Regions from separate parts of the Mycobacterium sp. BMJ-28 genome, predicted to be linked through region 1. Evidence: predicted binding sites of a transcription regulator. Region 1 holds the regulator's gene; the other holds the start of a gene.
What was found. The regulator LexA, encoded in region 1, represses DNA repair genes until DNA is damaged. The targets are predictions, from matches to a motif close to CGAACANNTGTTCG.
Positions count from the first base shown of each region.

Region 2: a site for LexA is predicted at 4,204-4,217, ahead of cofD (2-phospho-L-lactate transferase). Genes of this name have one in related genera too.

Region 1 is NZ_CM136783.1:3,928,805-3,936,257, forward strand. It holds gene ACXPWS_RS19490 (proteasome assembly chaperone family protein) at 1-487, shown strand, start outside; gene ACXPWS_RS19495 (alpha/beta fold hydrolase) at 502-1,524, shown strand; gene ACXPWS_RS19500 (PhzF family phenazine biosynthesis protein) at 1,564-2,259, shown strand; gene nrdR (transcriptional regulator NrdR) at 2,263-2,724, opposite strand; gene ACXPWS_RS19510 (LysM peptidoglycan-binding domain-containing protein) at 2,815-3,393, opposite strand; gene lexA (transcriptional repressor LexA) at 3,589-4,263, shown strand; gene ACXPWS_RS19520 (LGFP repeat-containing protein) at 4,274-6,316, opposite strand; gene ACXPWS_RS19525 (acyl-CoA dehydrogenase family protein) at 6,452-7,453, opposite strand, start outside.
Region 2 is NZ_CM136783.1:4,723,364-4,730,816, forward strand. It holds gene manA (mannose-6-phosphate isomerase, class I) at 1-5, opposite strand, end outside; gene ACXPWS_RS23455 (TobH protein) at 10-1,080, opposite strand; gene ACXPWS_RS23460 (phosphomannomutase/phosphoglucomutase) at 1,077-2,537, opposite strand; gene ACXPWS_RS23465 (DUF3499 domain-containing protein) at 2,656-3,090, opposite strand; gene ACXPWS_RS23470 (metallopeptidase family protein) at 3,222-3,644, shown strand; gene ACXPWS_RS23475 (WhiB family transcriptional regulator) at 3,690-3,941, opposite strand; gene cofD (2-phospho-L-lactate transferase) at 4,423-5,433, shown strand; gene ACXPWS_RS23485 (coenzyme F420-0:L-glutamate ligase) at 5,430-6,785, shown strand; gene ACXPWS_RS23490 (NUDIX hydrolase) at 6,782-7,312, shown strand; gene manB (mannose-1-phosphate guanylyltransferase) at 7,363-7,453, opposite strand, start outside.

The sequences.
Region 1 (7,453 bases):
GGTGACACTGACCGCGCACTCCACCAACAAGGACCTGATCAGCGAGTACACCCCCTGGGTCGGGGAGGTGCAGGTGCCGGCCAGCGTGTCGAACCTGCTGGAGTTCCGGATGGGCCAGCACGGCCACGACGCCATGGGCTTCACCGTGCATGTGCCGCATTACCTGGCGCAAACGCCCTACCCGCCCGCAGCCGAGACGCTGTTGGCAGAGGTGGCGCGCAGTGCCGCTCTGCAGATCCCGTTGACTGCCCTGGGCGAAGCCGCCGCTGAGGTGCACACCAAGATCAACGAGCAGGTGTCATCCAGCGACGAAGTCGCTCAGGTGGTGACCGCCCTGGAGCGACAGTACGATGCATTCGTCGCGGCTCAGGAAAACCGGTCGTTGTTAGCCCGCGACGAAGATCTGCCCAGCGGTGACGAACTGGGCGCAGAGTTCGAGCGTTTCCTGGCCCAGCAGGCCGAGGACAACAACGGAGACGACACATAGCCGATTGGGCGGAGATGACCGAACGGAAACCGAAGCTGCGTACGGTGCGGCAGATCACGCCGACGCTGCAGTTCCGCACAATTCACGGCTATCGTCGTGCGTTCCGGATCTGCGGATCCGGGCCGGCGATCCTGTTGATCCACGGGATCGGTGACAACTCGACGACCTGGCACACCGTGCAGACCGCACTGGCCCAGCGGTTCACCGTCATCGCTCCCGACCTGCTCGGCCACGGCCAGTCCGACAAGCCGCGCGCGGACTACTCGGTGGCCGCCTACGCCAACGGCATGCGTGACCTGTTGTCGGTCTTGGACATCGACCACGTCACCGTCATCGGCCATTCCCTGGGCGGCGGGGTGGCCATGCAGTTCGCCTATCAATTCCCCCAGCTGGTGGACCGCCTGGTGCTGGTGGGCGCCGGCGGCGTCACCAAGGATGTCAACATCGCGCTGCGGATCGCCTCGCTGCCGATGGGCAGCGAGGCGCTGGCATTGCTGCGGTTGCCCATGGTGCTGCCTGCGCTGCAGGTCGCCGGTCGTATCGGCGGTTCACTGATCGGGTCCACCGGGGTGGGGCGTGACCTGCCCGAGGTATTGCGACTGCTCAACGACCTGCCCGAGCCCACTGCGTCGGCAGCGTTCGGCCGGACGCTGCGCGCGGTGGTGGACTGGCGCGGGCAGGTGGTGACCATGCTCGACCGATGTTATTTGACGGAATCGGTTCCCGTTCAACTTGTTTGGGGTAAGCAGGACTCGGTCATCCCGGTCAGCCACGCTCATCTGGCCCATTCCGCGATGCCCGGTGCACAACTCGAGATCTTCGACGGCGCCGGTCATTTCCCATTCCGCGAGGACCCCGACCGCTTCGTCCAGGTTGTCGAACGGTTCATCGACTCCACCCAGCCGGCACCGTATGACCAGGAACTGTTACGGAACCTGCTGCGCGCGGGCATCAGCGAGAAGGCGATCAGCGGCTCGCTGGACACCAGGGTCGCGGTGCTCGATGCAATCGGCGGCGACGAACGAAGCGCCACCTGACGTCGGCTCACCCCGTCGGCCACGTTTACCATCGACACCATGGCCGTCGATGTGAGCGTGCTGCGAGTGTTCACCAATACCGAAGGCGAATTCGGTAATCCGCTCGGCGTGGTTGACGCCGCGACCGTCGCACCAGCCGACAGGCTCCGGGTGGCCGCCGAATTGGGCTACAGCGAAACGATTTTCGTGGACGTTCCGGAACCGGGAGCGAGCACCGCGAGCGCCCATATCTTCACCCCCACCACCGAGATGCCGTTCGCGGGGCATCCGACCGTGGGTGCGGCATGGTGGCTGCGTGAACGCGGCATCCCGGTGCGGACGCTGCAGGTACCCGCCGGCGTGGTGCAGGTCGAGTACCCGGCCGACGACGTGAGCCTCACCGCGATCAGCGCGCGCGCCGAGTGGGCACCACAATTCGCGATCTATGACCTCGATTCGGTGACCGACGTGCTCGACGCCGACCCGACCGACTACACCGGCGACTCCGGGCATTACGTGTGGGCATGGAGCGATGCCGAGGCCGGGGAGCTGCGATCCCGGATGTTCGCGCCACACCTCGGGATCACCGAGGACGAGGCAACCGGCGCGGCGGCGGTGCGGATGACCGAATATCTGAGCCGGAATCTACACATCACACAGGGCAGGGGCTCGCAGATCCGCACCTGGTGGGATGCGCAGGGCTGGGTGAAAGTGGCCGGACGCGTAGCCCGTGACGGCAACACGCGGCTGGACTGAGGTTCAGCCGGTACTGGTCACGCGATGGGCGCGCAGTGCCTCGATCTCGCGCTCGAAATCCTCGGCCGAACTGAACGACCGGTACACGGATGCGAATCGGAGATAGGCGACCTCGTCGAGTTCGCGCAGCGGCCCCAGGATGGCCAGCCCGACTTCATGGCTGGGTATCTCGGGTGAGCCCGCGGCGCGCACGGCGTCTTCGACCTGCTGCGCCAACAGGTTGAGCGCGTCGTCGTCGACCGCACGGCCCTGACAGGCCCGGCGGACACCTTTGATGACCTTCTCGCGACTGAACGGCTCGGTGACCCCGCTGCGCTTCACGACGGCCAGCACGGCCGTCTCCACGGTGGTGAACCGGCGACCGCATTCCGGGCATGATCGGCGGCGCCTGATGGCCTGGCCTTCGTCCGTCTCACGGGAGTCCACCACACGCGAATCGGGATGGCGGCAGAAAGGACAGTGCATCACCGCTCCTTCGCCGCGCCGCATGTCGACCACTTCGAACGTCTCCGAGCGTACCTGCACCAACCGAAGCCGTCCGTGGCCGCTCACCGATCAGCCGATCGGGGCGATGAGCGTTTGACCGGCCAGCACTGCGCTGGACTCGAGCTTGTTGAGTTCCTTGATGCGGTCCATCACCGAATTGACCGGGGCGTCGGGCGCCACCCGCTCTGCCACGTGCGCCAGCGTCTCCCCCGCTTCGACCTGCACGACCGACAGCCGGGTGGGCACCTGCACCGCGGTCTCGTCGACCCCGCCGCCCACCTGGGCGACCAGACCCAGCCACACCGTGATCGCGGCCGCGATCAGGGCGAGCACCACGGTGGTGACGGGCGTGATGGGACGACGGCGGTGCGAGGCGCGAGACATCAGCACACCGGTACCGCGATGCGACATCGGCGTGCCGCCGGGCCGGCGGACCTGCGGGCGGCGGCGGCGGACCACCACATCCCGGGGCAGCGGCCACACCTCGGCCGCGGCCGGGCGCCGGACCGCCACCTGGGCGCGGCCTGCGGCCCGGGCTCCGGACCTCGACACGGACCTGGAGCCGGAACCGGTGTCGAACTCGGTTTCGAACGCCGCGTCGAACGCACTGTCGAACTCGGTACCGAATCGGGTGTCCAGAATGGTCATTGTCCTGCCTTTCGCCGGGTGAGGCTGCCAATCGTTCGCTCTTGTGTTCGAAGATAGTCGATCATCTGTTCGATGGATAGAACACGTGATCGAACTGTTGCAAACGATAAACGCACCCACCGACAAGTCCGGCCCACGCGACACGCCTCGAACACATGTTTGATTAATGTGTGCGGGACGACTAGATTCGGCGCCATGAGCGACAGCATCGGCACCCCAGAGGCGCGTTCGGGACTCACCGAGCGGCAGCGCACCATTCTTGAGGTCATCCGCGCGTCGGTCACCACCCGCGGCTATCCGCCGAGTATCCGCGAAATCGGCGATGCGGTCGGGCTGACCTCGACGTCATCGGTCGCCCATCAGCTACGCACGCTGGAGAAGAAGGGCTACCTGCGGCGCGATCCCAACCGGCCGCGCGCGGTGGATGTCCGCGGCTCCGACGATATGGTGACGCCGGTCGTGAGCACCGATGTCACGGGCTCCGACGCGCTGCCAGAACCGACCTTCGTGCCGGTGCTGGGACGCATCGCCGCGGGCGGGCCGATCCTGGCCGAGGAGGCCGTGGAAGACGTGTTCCCGCTGCCCCGCGAGCTCGTCGGTGAGGGGTCGCTGTTCCTGCTGAAGGTGGTGGGCGAATCCATGATCGACGCCGCGATCTGCGACGGGGACTGGGTGGTCATCCGTCAGCAGAACGTTGCCGACAACGGCGATATCGTCGCGGCGATGATCGACGGCGAAGCCACCGTCAAGACGTTCAAGCGCACCCGCGGACAGGTGTGGCTGATGCCGCACAACCCGGTGTTCGACCCGATCCCAGGCAACGACGCGGTCGTGCTGGGCAAGGTCGTGACCGTCATCCGCAAGATCTGACCGACCGCACTCAGTCGGCTCGGACGAACCCGTTCGTCACCGCGAATTCCTCACTCACGAACCAGATCTCGGCTCGCGCCTGGTCATAGCCCGGCGTGCCCGGCGTCCAGTATTGCCCGGTACCGGTATCCGCTTTGACCCCGTATCCGTCGGGCGCGCGGTACGGGTCGCTGCCGGCCAGGCGCATCGAGGTGCGTGCCGGGTCGGGCTCCTCTATCTGGATCGCCGCGTGCCGGCCGCTGGGGAAGTCCGGTTCGTACGTGGACCGGGGTATCGACGGCAGGTCCGCCGCGAGGGGTGCCGCAGCGTCGGGTCCGGCATCGTCATCGGGGCCGGCTTCCTCGGCGTGCTCCGCCTCGTCGGACTGGATCCGGGTGGGCGCCGTGTCCACCGAGTCGGCGTCGGCGTCGAACTCCGGGAAATCGTGCCCGGCCGGTTCGGCCAGCTCCTCGACTTCATCGGCGTCGTCATCGTCATCGTCCCGGTCATCAGCCCGGGGCGCCGACACGGCCCACGGACTCTGCGGTGAGTACCCGCCCGGCTCCTGGCCGTATGCCGCCGGGCTGTGCTCGTAGTCGTCGGGCTCGTGTGATTCCGCCCGGCCATCGAAGCCGCCGCCGTATCCGCCGTGAAATTCGGACTGGTAGCCCTCGTCACCGTAATGATCGGCATCGAAATGCTCATCGCCGGAACGCCTGTTGCGCAACACCGCCACCGCGATCAGCCCGATCAGCGCCAGCAGCGGGATGAGGCCCAGCAGCCACCACCAACTCCAGGTGTACCACTTGCCGCCACTGCCACCGGCGGGCTCTGCGGCGGGAGCCTTCGGTGCATCGGCACCCGGCACCTCGAGCCCGGCCAGCTGCGACTGCAGGTTCGCCGGCTCGGTGGTGAACTTGTCGGCGTCCTCATCCCAGGAGATGCTGCCGCCGTTGAACTGCTGGGTGATGACGCTGCCGCTCTGGGTCTGATCCCCCTTGGGCGCGCCGAGCTCGCCGGTGGCACCGCCGAGTTTGTCCCACGCGGCATTCATCGCGCCGCGGACGATCACGGCGCCGAAGTCCGGGGTCCAGAAGATGACGGGCTTGTCCGCGGCCGCGAAGGGCACGAAGCGGCTGGCCGGGGCCAGCCCGCCGTCGGTCTCACTGGCCGTCGGGAAGCCGAGATCGCCGGTGGGGCCGCCCACGCTCTCGTACTTGGCGAGAACCTGGCCGGTGACCACATTGGCGCCGGTGGCCGGGCTGTAGAAGATCTTGCCGCCGGCGAAATTCTGGCCTGCTCCATCGGTGCCGATGGCGTACTGCCCGCCGGCCTGGGCGCCCAGCGGTCCGAGCGCACCACCGGCGGCCCGGCGCGCTGCCGCGATCTCCGAGGCGACGTCCGAGGGCACCGCCAGCCCGGCGAGCTGGTCGGCCAGCTCCGGAGGCGTCGTGGTGAAGGTTTTGGTCTTGCGGTCCCACGACACCTCACCACCGGTGAACTGCTGGGAGATCACCTCGCCGCGTGATGTCTCGTCGCCGGTCGGCACCCCGAGCACCGCGGCGGAGCCGCCGAGCTTGTCCCATGCGGCATTGATCGGCCCGCGCACCACCCTGGCCCCGTTGTCCGGGGTCCAGAAGATGACGGGCTTGTCCGCGGCGCTGAACGTGGTGTTGCGGCTGTCGGGGGCCCGGCCCGGGCCCTCGTCGATCGTGGGAAAGCCCAGGTCGCTGTCCGCTGGACCGCCCAGGGACTCGTACTTGTCCAGGATCGCGCCCGCCATGACGTGGGCGCCGGTCTCGGGAGTGAAGAAGATCTTGCCACCGGCGAAGTTCTGCCCGAATCCGGCGCCGGCGGCATAGACGCCGCCGTCCTTGGCCCCCAATGGTCCAGTGTCGCCACCGGCACCATCCCATGCCGCGCTGATCGCCGCGTCGGCGTCGCTCTCGGGGGTGGCGTGGGCCGGTGCGGCCAGCGCCATTGCCATCACGCAGGCCGCCACCACCATCGGCGCTGCCAGCCCCAGCAACGCACGCCCGGCGGCGGTGCGCAGCCGGGTTCGCTGCCTGGTCATCAGTCCTCCCGAACTCGTGCAAAGCATGGAAAAAGTATCGCTTTCGTCAACTTTGCGTCAGCCGGGTGCCATCTCGTGGGATATCGCGACCTGTACCGGATGCGTGTCGGAACCACGGCGTGTCGGCACAGGACCTCAGACACCGAGGCCGCGGCCGATGATCTCCTTCATGATTTCGGTGGTTCCGCCGTAGATGGTCTGGATCCGGGAGTCCAGGAATGCCCGCGCGATGGGGTACTCACGCATGTATCCGTAGCCGCCGTGCAACTGCAGGCAGCGGTCGACCAGGCGGACCTGAGCTTCGGTGGAATACCACTTGGCCATGGCCGCCTGGTCCACCGTCAGCTTGCGGTCCAGGTGCAACCGGATGAACTCGTCGACCATGATCCGCACCGCGGTGGCCTCGGTGGCCAGCTCGGCGAGGACGAACCGGCTGTTCTGGAAACTGCCGATCGGCTTGCCGAACGCCTTGCGCTCCTTGGTGTACTGCAGCGTCGCCTCCAGCGTCGACTCCATCGCGGCGGCGGCCATCACGGCGATGCTGATCCGCTCCTGGGGCAGGTTCTGCATGAGGTAGATGAAGCCCATACCTTCCTGACCGAGGAGGTTCTCGACGGGCACCTTGACGTCGGTGAACGACAACTCGGCGGTGTCTTGGGCTTCCAGCCCGATCTTGTCCAGATGGCGGCCCCGCTCGAAACCTTCCATGCCGCGCTCGACCATCAGCAGGCTGAAGCCCTGCGCACCCTTTTCCGGGTCGGTACAGGCGACCACGATCACCAGGTCGGCGTGGATGCCGTTGGTGATGAACGTCTTCGAGCCGTTCAGAATGTAGTGATCGCCCTCCTTGACCGCGCGGGTCTTGATGCCCTGCAGGTCACTCCCGGTGCCCGGTTCGGTCATTGCGATCGCCGCGATCAATTCTCCGCTGCAGAAACCGGGCAGCCAGCGCTTCTTCTGCTCCTCGTCGGCGAGCTCGAGCAGATACGGCGCGATCACGTCGTTCTGCAGCGTGAAACCGAGGCCGCTGTGCCGTCCGGCGGTGGTCTCCTCGGTGACGATCACGTTGTAGCGGAAGTCCGGGTTGCCGCCACCGCCGTACTCCTCGGGCACGGCCATCCCCAGAAAGCCCTGCTT
Region 2 (7,453 bases), 790 kb from region 1:
TTCACGCTCTCACCCTCGTGCCAGTCTCAGATACACGGCCGTCATCTCCAGCCGTACGGCCAGCATGGCCAACTGTTGTTCGGCGCGCCCGGCCGATCGCGGCGTCGCGATATCGGGCACGTTGTCGGCGCTGAGCACCACGAGGTCGGCCAACCCCTCGGTCCGGGTCACCACCACCGGCCGCTGCTCGTCGGAGGTCAGCACCACGACGCGCAGCCGGGCGGGCAGTGGTCCGTCGAACTCCTCGTCGTGGAACAGCGCAGACTCATAATCGGCTGGGCCCGAATTCAATTCGCCCACGGTAATCAGAGCATCGTTGAGTCCGGCAGCGGTGACCACGTGGTGGCCGACACGCAGCAGCACGGCCGCCGCATGCCCGGCCAGTGCCAGCCAGGCGGCGCCGTCGCCGGCGAGGACCACGTCGCGGCCCGCCAGTTGTTCGGCGATGGTCTTGGCCGGATTGGTGAACAGCTCGCGGGTGGCGCTGTTGCGCAAGGCCTCCGCGTCCAACTCGTCGGCCAGCACCGCGATGTCCACCTTCATCCCTGCGTCCAGCACGGTGAGAGCGGCCACCCCGGCCGCCAGATAGCGGCACAGCGCGAATTCCTCGGGAACGGGCAACCGCGGTGGGAGCAGCGCAGCGCGGCCGGCCGTCACCTCGCGCAGCGGTCCCTCGTGCGGCGCCACGACGATCACCCGTGCACCGCGGCGCACGCCCGTCGCGGCCGCCGCCACCAGCAGTGGGTCACCCGCATTGGCGCCGGCCACCACCAGCACGTCGAGTGCACCGATCCACGGCGGCACCTCCGGCGCCACCACGATGGGCACGGACGTGGATCCGCCCAGTGCCGCCGAGAGCAGCGTGCCTGCCGTGAGGGCGGGACCGCCGACGGCGACCCAGACCAACGTGCGGGGCGGTAGGTCCGAGCGCACCGACTCCAGGGCGCCCTCGTCGACGGCGACCGCGACGGCCCGCACCTGGGCCCCCGCCGTGGCCGCGGCACGCAACAGACCATCCCGGTCGGCGGCCAGCAGTCCGTCGACGTCGTCGAGGTCGATGGTTGCGGCCCGCGAGGTCACGGAACCGGCTCGCTGTTCAGTGGCGGCCCGCTGCTGCCGCCGGGCACCTGGGCGGCGATCAGTGTGGCCACCTCGTCGACAATCGCGTCGACCTCCTCGGTGGTGCGTGCCTCCACGTTGAGCCGCAGCAGCGGCTCGGTATTGGAGGTGCGCAGGTTCAGCCAGCGGCCTTCGCCGAGGTCGACCGTCACGCCGTCGAGATGATCGAGGGAGTTGATCCGGGAGCCGAACGCGGCGAGCACCGAATCGACCACCGCGGGGGCGTCGGTGACGGTGAAGTTGATCTCGCCGGACCCCTCATAGCGCTGGTAGTCGGCCATCAGCTCGGACAGCGGGCGCTGCTGCTCGCCCAACGCGGCCAGCACATGCAGGGCGGCCAGCATGCCGGAGTCGGCCCCCCAGAAATCCCGGAAGTAATAGTGCGCCGAGTGCTCGCCGCCGAAGATGGCACCGGTGTCGGCCATCAGCCCCTTGATATAGGAGTGCCCGACGCGCGAGCGCACCGCGGTGCCCCCGCGTTCGACGATCAGTTCGGGCACCGCACGCGAGGTGATGAGGTTGTAGATGACCGTGGCGCCGATCTCGCGCCCGAGTTCGCGCCCGGCCACCAGTGCGGTGACCGCGGACGGCGAGACCGCGATGCCTTTTTCGTCGACCACGAAGCACCGGTCGGCGTCGCCGTCGAAGGCCAGCCCGATATCGGCTCCGGTCGCGATGACGTGCGCCTGCAGATCCACCAGATTGGCCGGGTCCAGCGGATTGGCCTCGTGGTTGGGGAAGGTCCCGTCGAGTTCGAAGTACAGCGGAAGCACCGTGAGCCCGGGGATCTCGCCGAGCACGGCGGGCGTGGTGTGCCCACCCATTCCGTTACCGGCATCCACGGCGACGCGCAGCGGGCGCAGTTCGGACTGGTCGACCAGGGAACGCAGGAACACACCGTAGTCGGCAAGCACGTCGCGGTCCTGTGCACTGCCCGGCTTACCGTCGAAACCGGGCACGCCGTCGATCACCTCGCCGGCGATGACGGCCAGCCCGGTGTCTTTACCGACCGGCTTGGCCCCGGCCCGGCACAGCTTGATGCCGTTGTAGGCCGCCGGGTTATGGCTGGCGGTGAACATGGCGCCGGGGCAATCCAGCATTCCCGACGCGAAGTACAGCTGATCTGTGGAGGCCAGTCCGATCCGGACCACGTCCAGGCCCTGCGCGATGACACCTTCGGCGAAGGCCTCCGACAGCGACGGCGAACTGCTGCGCATGTCGTGGCCGATGACCACCTGGGTCGCCCCCGATCCATGCCCCGGGTCGCTGCGCTCCCCGCCGGATGCCTCGTCGCGCACCAGGCGGGCGAAAGCGCCGCCGACATCGCGGACGAACGCCTCATCGATCTGCTCACCCACCAGCCCACGGACGTCGTAGGCCTTGATCACGGCATTGACGGCAGCGGCGGGCCGAGGCATGGCTGTCCTCGCTCTCTGGATCGACCGGGATTGGGAATGGTGACTGGCAGCCAGCCTAGTAGCTCACGTATTCCACCGCCGGAGGTCCCACCGCACAGGTGGACTTGCCCCGGATGTTCTATTCCGCGCCGGTGTCCGGCGGGTCCGGCAGCACCCGCAAATGCCCGCGACGGCGCCCGTTGGATTCCGGGCGGCGCAGCGGTGGCGCGATCAGCGCCCCGCCGGGAACACCGGTCGACGGGTCCGAGAAACCGGCCGTCATCCCGTTGACCATGGCGGGAAGACCGTCATTGCGTTCACGCACGGCGTCGGCGAGCGCGACCAGATCGTCCTCGTCGGGATGCGCGGGCAGCGGCCCGGCGTGGCGGACCAGCTCCCAGCCGCGCGGGGCGGTGATACGTCCGGCGTGCACCACACACAGATCCCACGAGTGCGGCTCAGACACCGTCGCCAGTGGTCCGACGACCGCTGTCGAGTCCGCGTAGACAAACGTCAGCGTCGCCACGGCGTAATGCGGGCACCCGGGCCGGCAGCAGCGACGGGGAACATTCACGTTGCGAAGATTATCGTGCGGAAACGTCCCGGGCACACGGACACGCGCAGTGCGACGAGCGCCGATCTCCAACCGTTACCATCTGTCACGTGGCGCAGCGCAACCATCGCGGATCACGCCGCGGCCGCGGAATGCGGGGGCCTTTACTCCCGCGGACCGTGCCGGGCTGGCGCAGCCGCGCCGAACGATTCGACATGGCGGTGCTGGAAGCCTACGAACCGATCGAGCGCCGCTGGCATGACCGGGTGGTCAACCTCGACGTGGCGGTGGACGAGATTCCCCGGATCGCACCGAAGGATCCCGAGAGCGTGCAATGGCCGCCGGAAGTGGTCGCCGACGGCCCCATCGCCCTGGCGCGCCTGATCCCGGCCGGCGTCGATGTGCGCGGAAACTCCACGCGCGCGCGAATTGTGTTGTTCCGCAAGCCGATCGAACGCCGCACCAAAGACCGCGACGACCTGTCCGATCTACTGCACGAAGTGCTGGTGGCGCAGGTGGCCACCTATCTGGGGGTCGAGCCGTCGGTCATCGATCCATCGATGGACGACGAATAGCCGCACTACGCAGAACGGCTCAGCCGTGAGGCCGAGCCGTTCTGTCTAGATGATGCCGCGCTTGAGGCGGCGTCTCTCGCGTTCCGACAAACCACCCCAGATGCCGAACCGCTCGTCGTTGGCCAGTGCGTACTCCAGGCAGCGATCACGCACCTCGCAGCCCAGGCAGATGCGCTTGGCCTCCCGGGTCGAGCCGCCCTTCTCCGGGAAGAACGCCTCAGGGTCGGTTTGCGCGCACAGGGCACGCTCCTGCCACTGATCGTCGTCTTCGTCGGCCGCGACCGCATCGAAGTCCATTCGGTCCGGCACCAAACTCAACTGCGGTCGCCCGGGCGCTTCGAACGGCACCGAATCGATTGTGGTGTGCGGTTCGCTGTCCACTGAATCGGGCAACCGGTTGTCGAACCGGAGCACGCGGTCGAAATCGACCTGCTCAAAAGACATGTTCCGCCTCCTCACCTGATTAATAGTCCCCATTACGGAGCTCTATGGAGCTCCAGTCCCGCCATCACTATTGTGGTGTATGGCCATCCCCGAAGCGGTCACTGTCGAACACGTTCGAACAGGTGATCGAATCTTGGTCTGCGACACCGGAACCGGGGTGCAACCGCGAAATGACACTGATGTGATTAGACACTTGTTAGCTGCCAGGGTCAAGCGCTGGAACGCATTTTCATACCATCTCGTGACATAAATCCGGCGTGTCACCGCACCGGCGTGTTCACCACACCCGCCGCGATGTCGGCCACAGGGGCCGGCTGGCCTAGGGTCTTGAGGTGTGAAGGTCACCGTTTTGGTCGGCGGCGTGGGTGGCGCCCGGTTCCTGCTCGGCGTGCAGCATCTGCTGGGACTGGGTCAGTTTGCCAGCCAAATCAGCCCGGATGCCGCGTCTTCCACCGACCCCGCCGAACACGAGCTGACAGCCGTGGTCAACGTCGGCGACGACGCCTGGATGTTCGGCGTGCGCATATGTCCCGACCTCGACACGTGTATGTACACCCTCGGCGGCGGCATCGACCCGGAACGCGGGTGGGGCCACCGAAACGAAACCTGGCACGCCAAGGAGGAACTCGCCGCCTACGGTGTCGCGCCCGACTGGTTCGGCCTCGGCGACCGCGACCTGGCCACCCATCTGGTGCGTACCCAGATGCTGCGCGCCGGGTATCCACTGTCCCAGGTGACCGAGGCGCTGTGCGCCCGATGGTCGCCCGGCGCACGGCTGCTGCCCGTCACCGACGACCGCAGCGAAACCCACGTCGTGGTCACCGATCCCGAAGGCGAGCGCCGGGCCATTCACTTCCAGGAATGGTGGGTGCGTTACCGCGCCCAGATCCCCACCCACAGCTTCGCGTTCGTCGGGTCGGACAAGGCAACGGCCGCACCGGGAGTGCAGGACGCCATCGCCGGCGCAGACGTCGTGCTGCTGGCCCCGTCCAACCCGGTGGTCAGCATCGGCACCATCCTGGCCGTCCCCGGCATCCGCGGCGCGCTGCGCTCGACGCCGGCACCGGTGATCGGCTACTCCCCCATCATCGCCGGAAAACCTTTGCGCGGCATGGCCGACGAATGTCTCAAGGTGATCGGCGTGGAATCCTCCTCACAAGGTGTGGCTGATCACTTCGGAGCGCGCAGCGCAACCGGCATCCTGGATGGCTGGCTGATCGACCAGGGCGACGAGGCCGTCGTCGATGGGGTGAAGGTGCAACAGGCGCCACTGCTGATGACGGACCCGGCCACCACCGCCGAGATGGTGCGCGCCGGAATCCGGTTGGCGGGCCTGAGCCTGTGAGTGACGTATCGAGCACCGACCACGGCACGTCGACGGCCATCGAGATCATCCCGGTGCTCGGCCTCGGCGAGTTTCGGCCCGGGGACGACGTCGCCGCGGCCATCGCCACGACCGCCGACTGGTTGCGCGATGACGACGTCGTGGTGGTCACCAGCAAGGTGCTGTCCAAGGCCGAAGGGCGCATCGTCGCCGCGCCCAGCGATCCGGAGCAGCGGGACGCGCTGCGCCGCAAGCTGATCGATGAGGAGGCGGTGCGGGTACTGGCCCGCAAGGGCCGAACCCTGATCACCGAGAACGCCTTCGGTCTCATCCAGGCCGCCGCCGGAGTGGACGGTTCCAATGTCGACGGGGCCGAATTGGCACTGCTGCCGGTGGATCCGGACCGCAGCGCGACGGCACTGCGTGACGGACTGGCGCAGCGTCTCGGGGTCCGGGTCGGCGTCGTGGTGACCGACACCATGGGCCGGGCCTGGCGCAACGGCCAGACCGACGTGGCGATCGGGGCCGCCGGACTGACCGTGCTACATGGATACGGCGGCAGCCGCGACAGTTTCGGCAACGAACTGGTGGTGACCGAGATCGCGGTGGCCGACGAACTGGCCGCGGCCGCCGATCTGGTGAAGGGCAAGCTCACCGGCATCCCGGTGGCGGTGGTCCGCGGACTGACCTTGCACGACAACGGCTCAGGTGGCCGAACCCTGGTCCGCAACGGCGAGGACGATCTGTTCTGGCTCGGCACCGCCGAGGCCATCGAACTGGGCCGCACCCAGGCACAGCTGCTGCGTCGCTCCATCCGGCAATTCCGGCCCGACCCGGTCGATCCTGCGCTGATCGGGGCCGCGGTGGCCGAGGCGCTGACCGCCCCCGCTCCGCACCACACCCGCCCGGTCCGGTTCGTCTGGCTGCGTGAACCTGCCACGCGGGCAAGGCTGCTCGATGCGATGAGAAGCCGCTGGGAAGCCGACCTGCGCGCCGACGGCCGCTCCGCCGAGGACGTGGCACGCCGGGTGGGTCGCGGCCAGATCCTTTATGACGCGCCGGAAATCGTCATCCCCTTCATGGTTCCCGACGGCGCACATGTCTACCCGGACCCGGCGCGCACCGCGGCCGAGCACACCATGTTCACCGTCGCCGCGGGGGCGGCGGTGCAGGGGCTGCTGGTCGCGTTGGCGGCCAGGGAGATCGGCAGCTGCTGGATCGGCTCCACCATTTTCGCCGCCGATACCGTGCGGACCGAACTCGACCTGCCCCCCGACTGGGAACCCTTGGGCGCCATCGCAATCGGTTATCCACCCGAGCCGCTGACACCGCGCGGTCCGGCCACCACCGACGATCTGCTGGTCATCAGATGACGCTGCACGCATCGGTGGTGCACACGTTGACCCACTGGCACGCACCCGATCCCGCCCAGGACGCGCTCCGGGAGGCGGTGCTGGCCTTCGTGCTGGCCCGGCCGGATGCCTGCATGCGATCGTGCGAGCCCGGCCACATCACGGCCTCGGCACTGCTGCTCGACCACACCGGCACCCAGGCCCTGCTGACACTGCACCCGCGGGTCGGGCGGTGGCTGCAGTTGGGCGGACACTGCGAGGCACAGGACGCCGATATCACCGCCGCCGCGCTGCGGGAGGCCACCGAGGAATCCGGCATCCCCGACCTGCGCCTGGGGCCGGATCTGGCGGCAATCCACGTGCACCCGCTGACCTGCTCGCTGGGCCTGCCCACCCGACATCTGGACCTGCAGTTCGTCGCCCACGCCCCGGCCGGCGCGGAGATGGTGCGCAGCGACGAGTCGCTGGACCTGCGATGGTGGCCGCTGGATGCGTTGCCCGGTGACGACCCGGCCCTGACCGCGCTGGCGACGGCGGCGAGCCGCTAATCCAGCACGGCGGCGAGCCGCCAATCGGGTTCGGCGGCGAGCCGCTGGACTCAGACGTCGGTGGAGTAGCGGATCCCGCCGTCGGGGATGGTCACGCCCGGCCATACCCGGGCACCGCGCAGCAGCTCGCACCGCGCACCG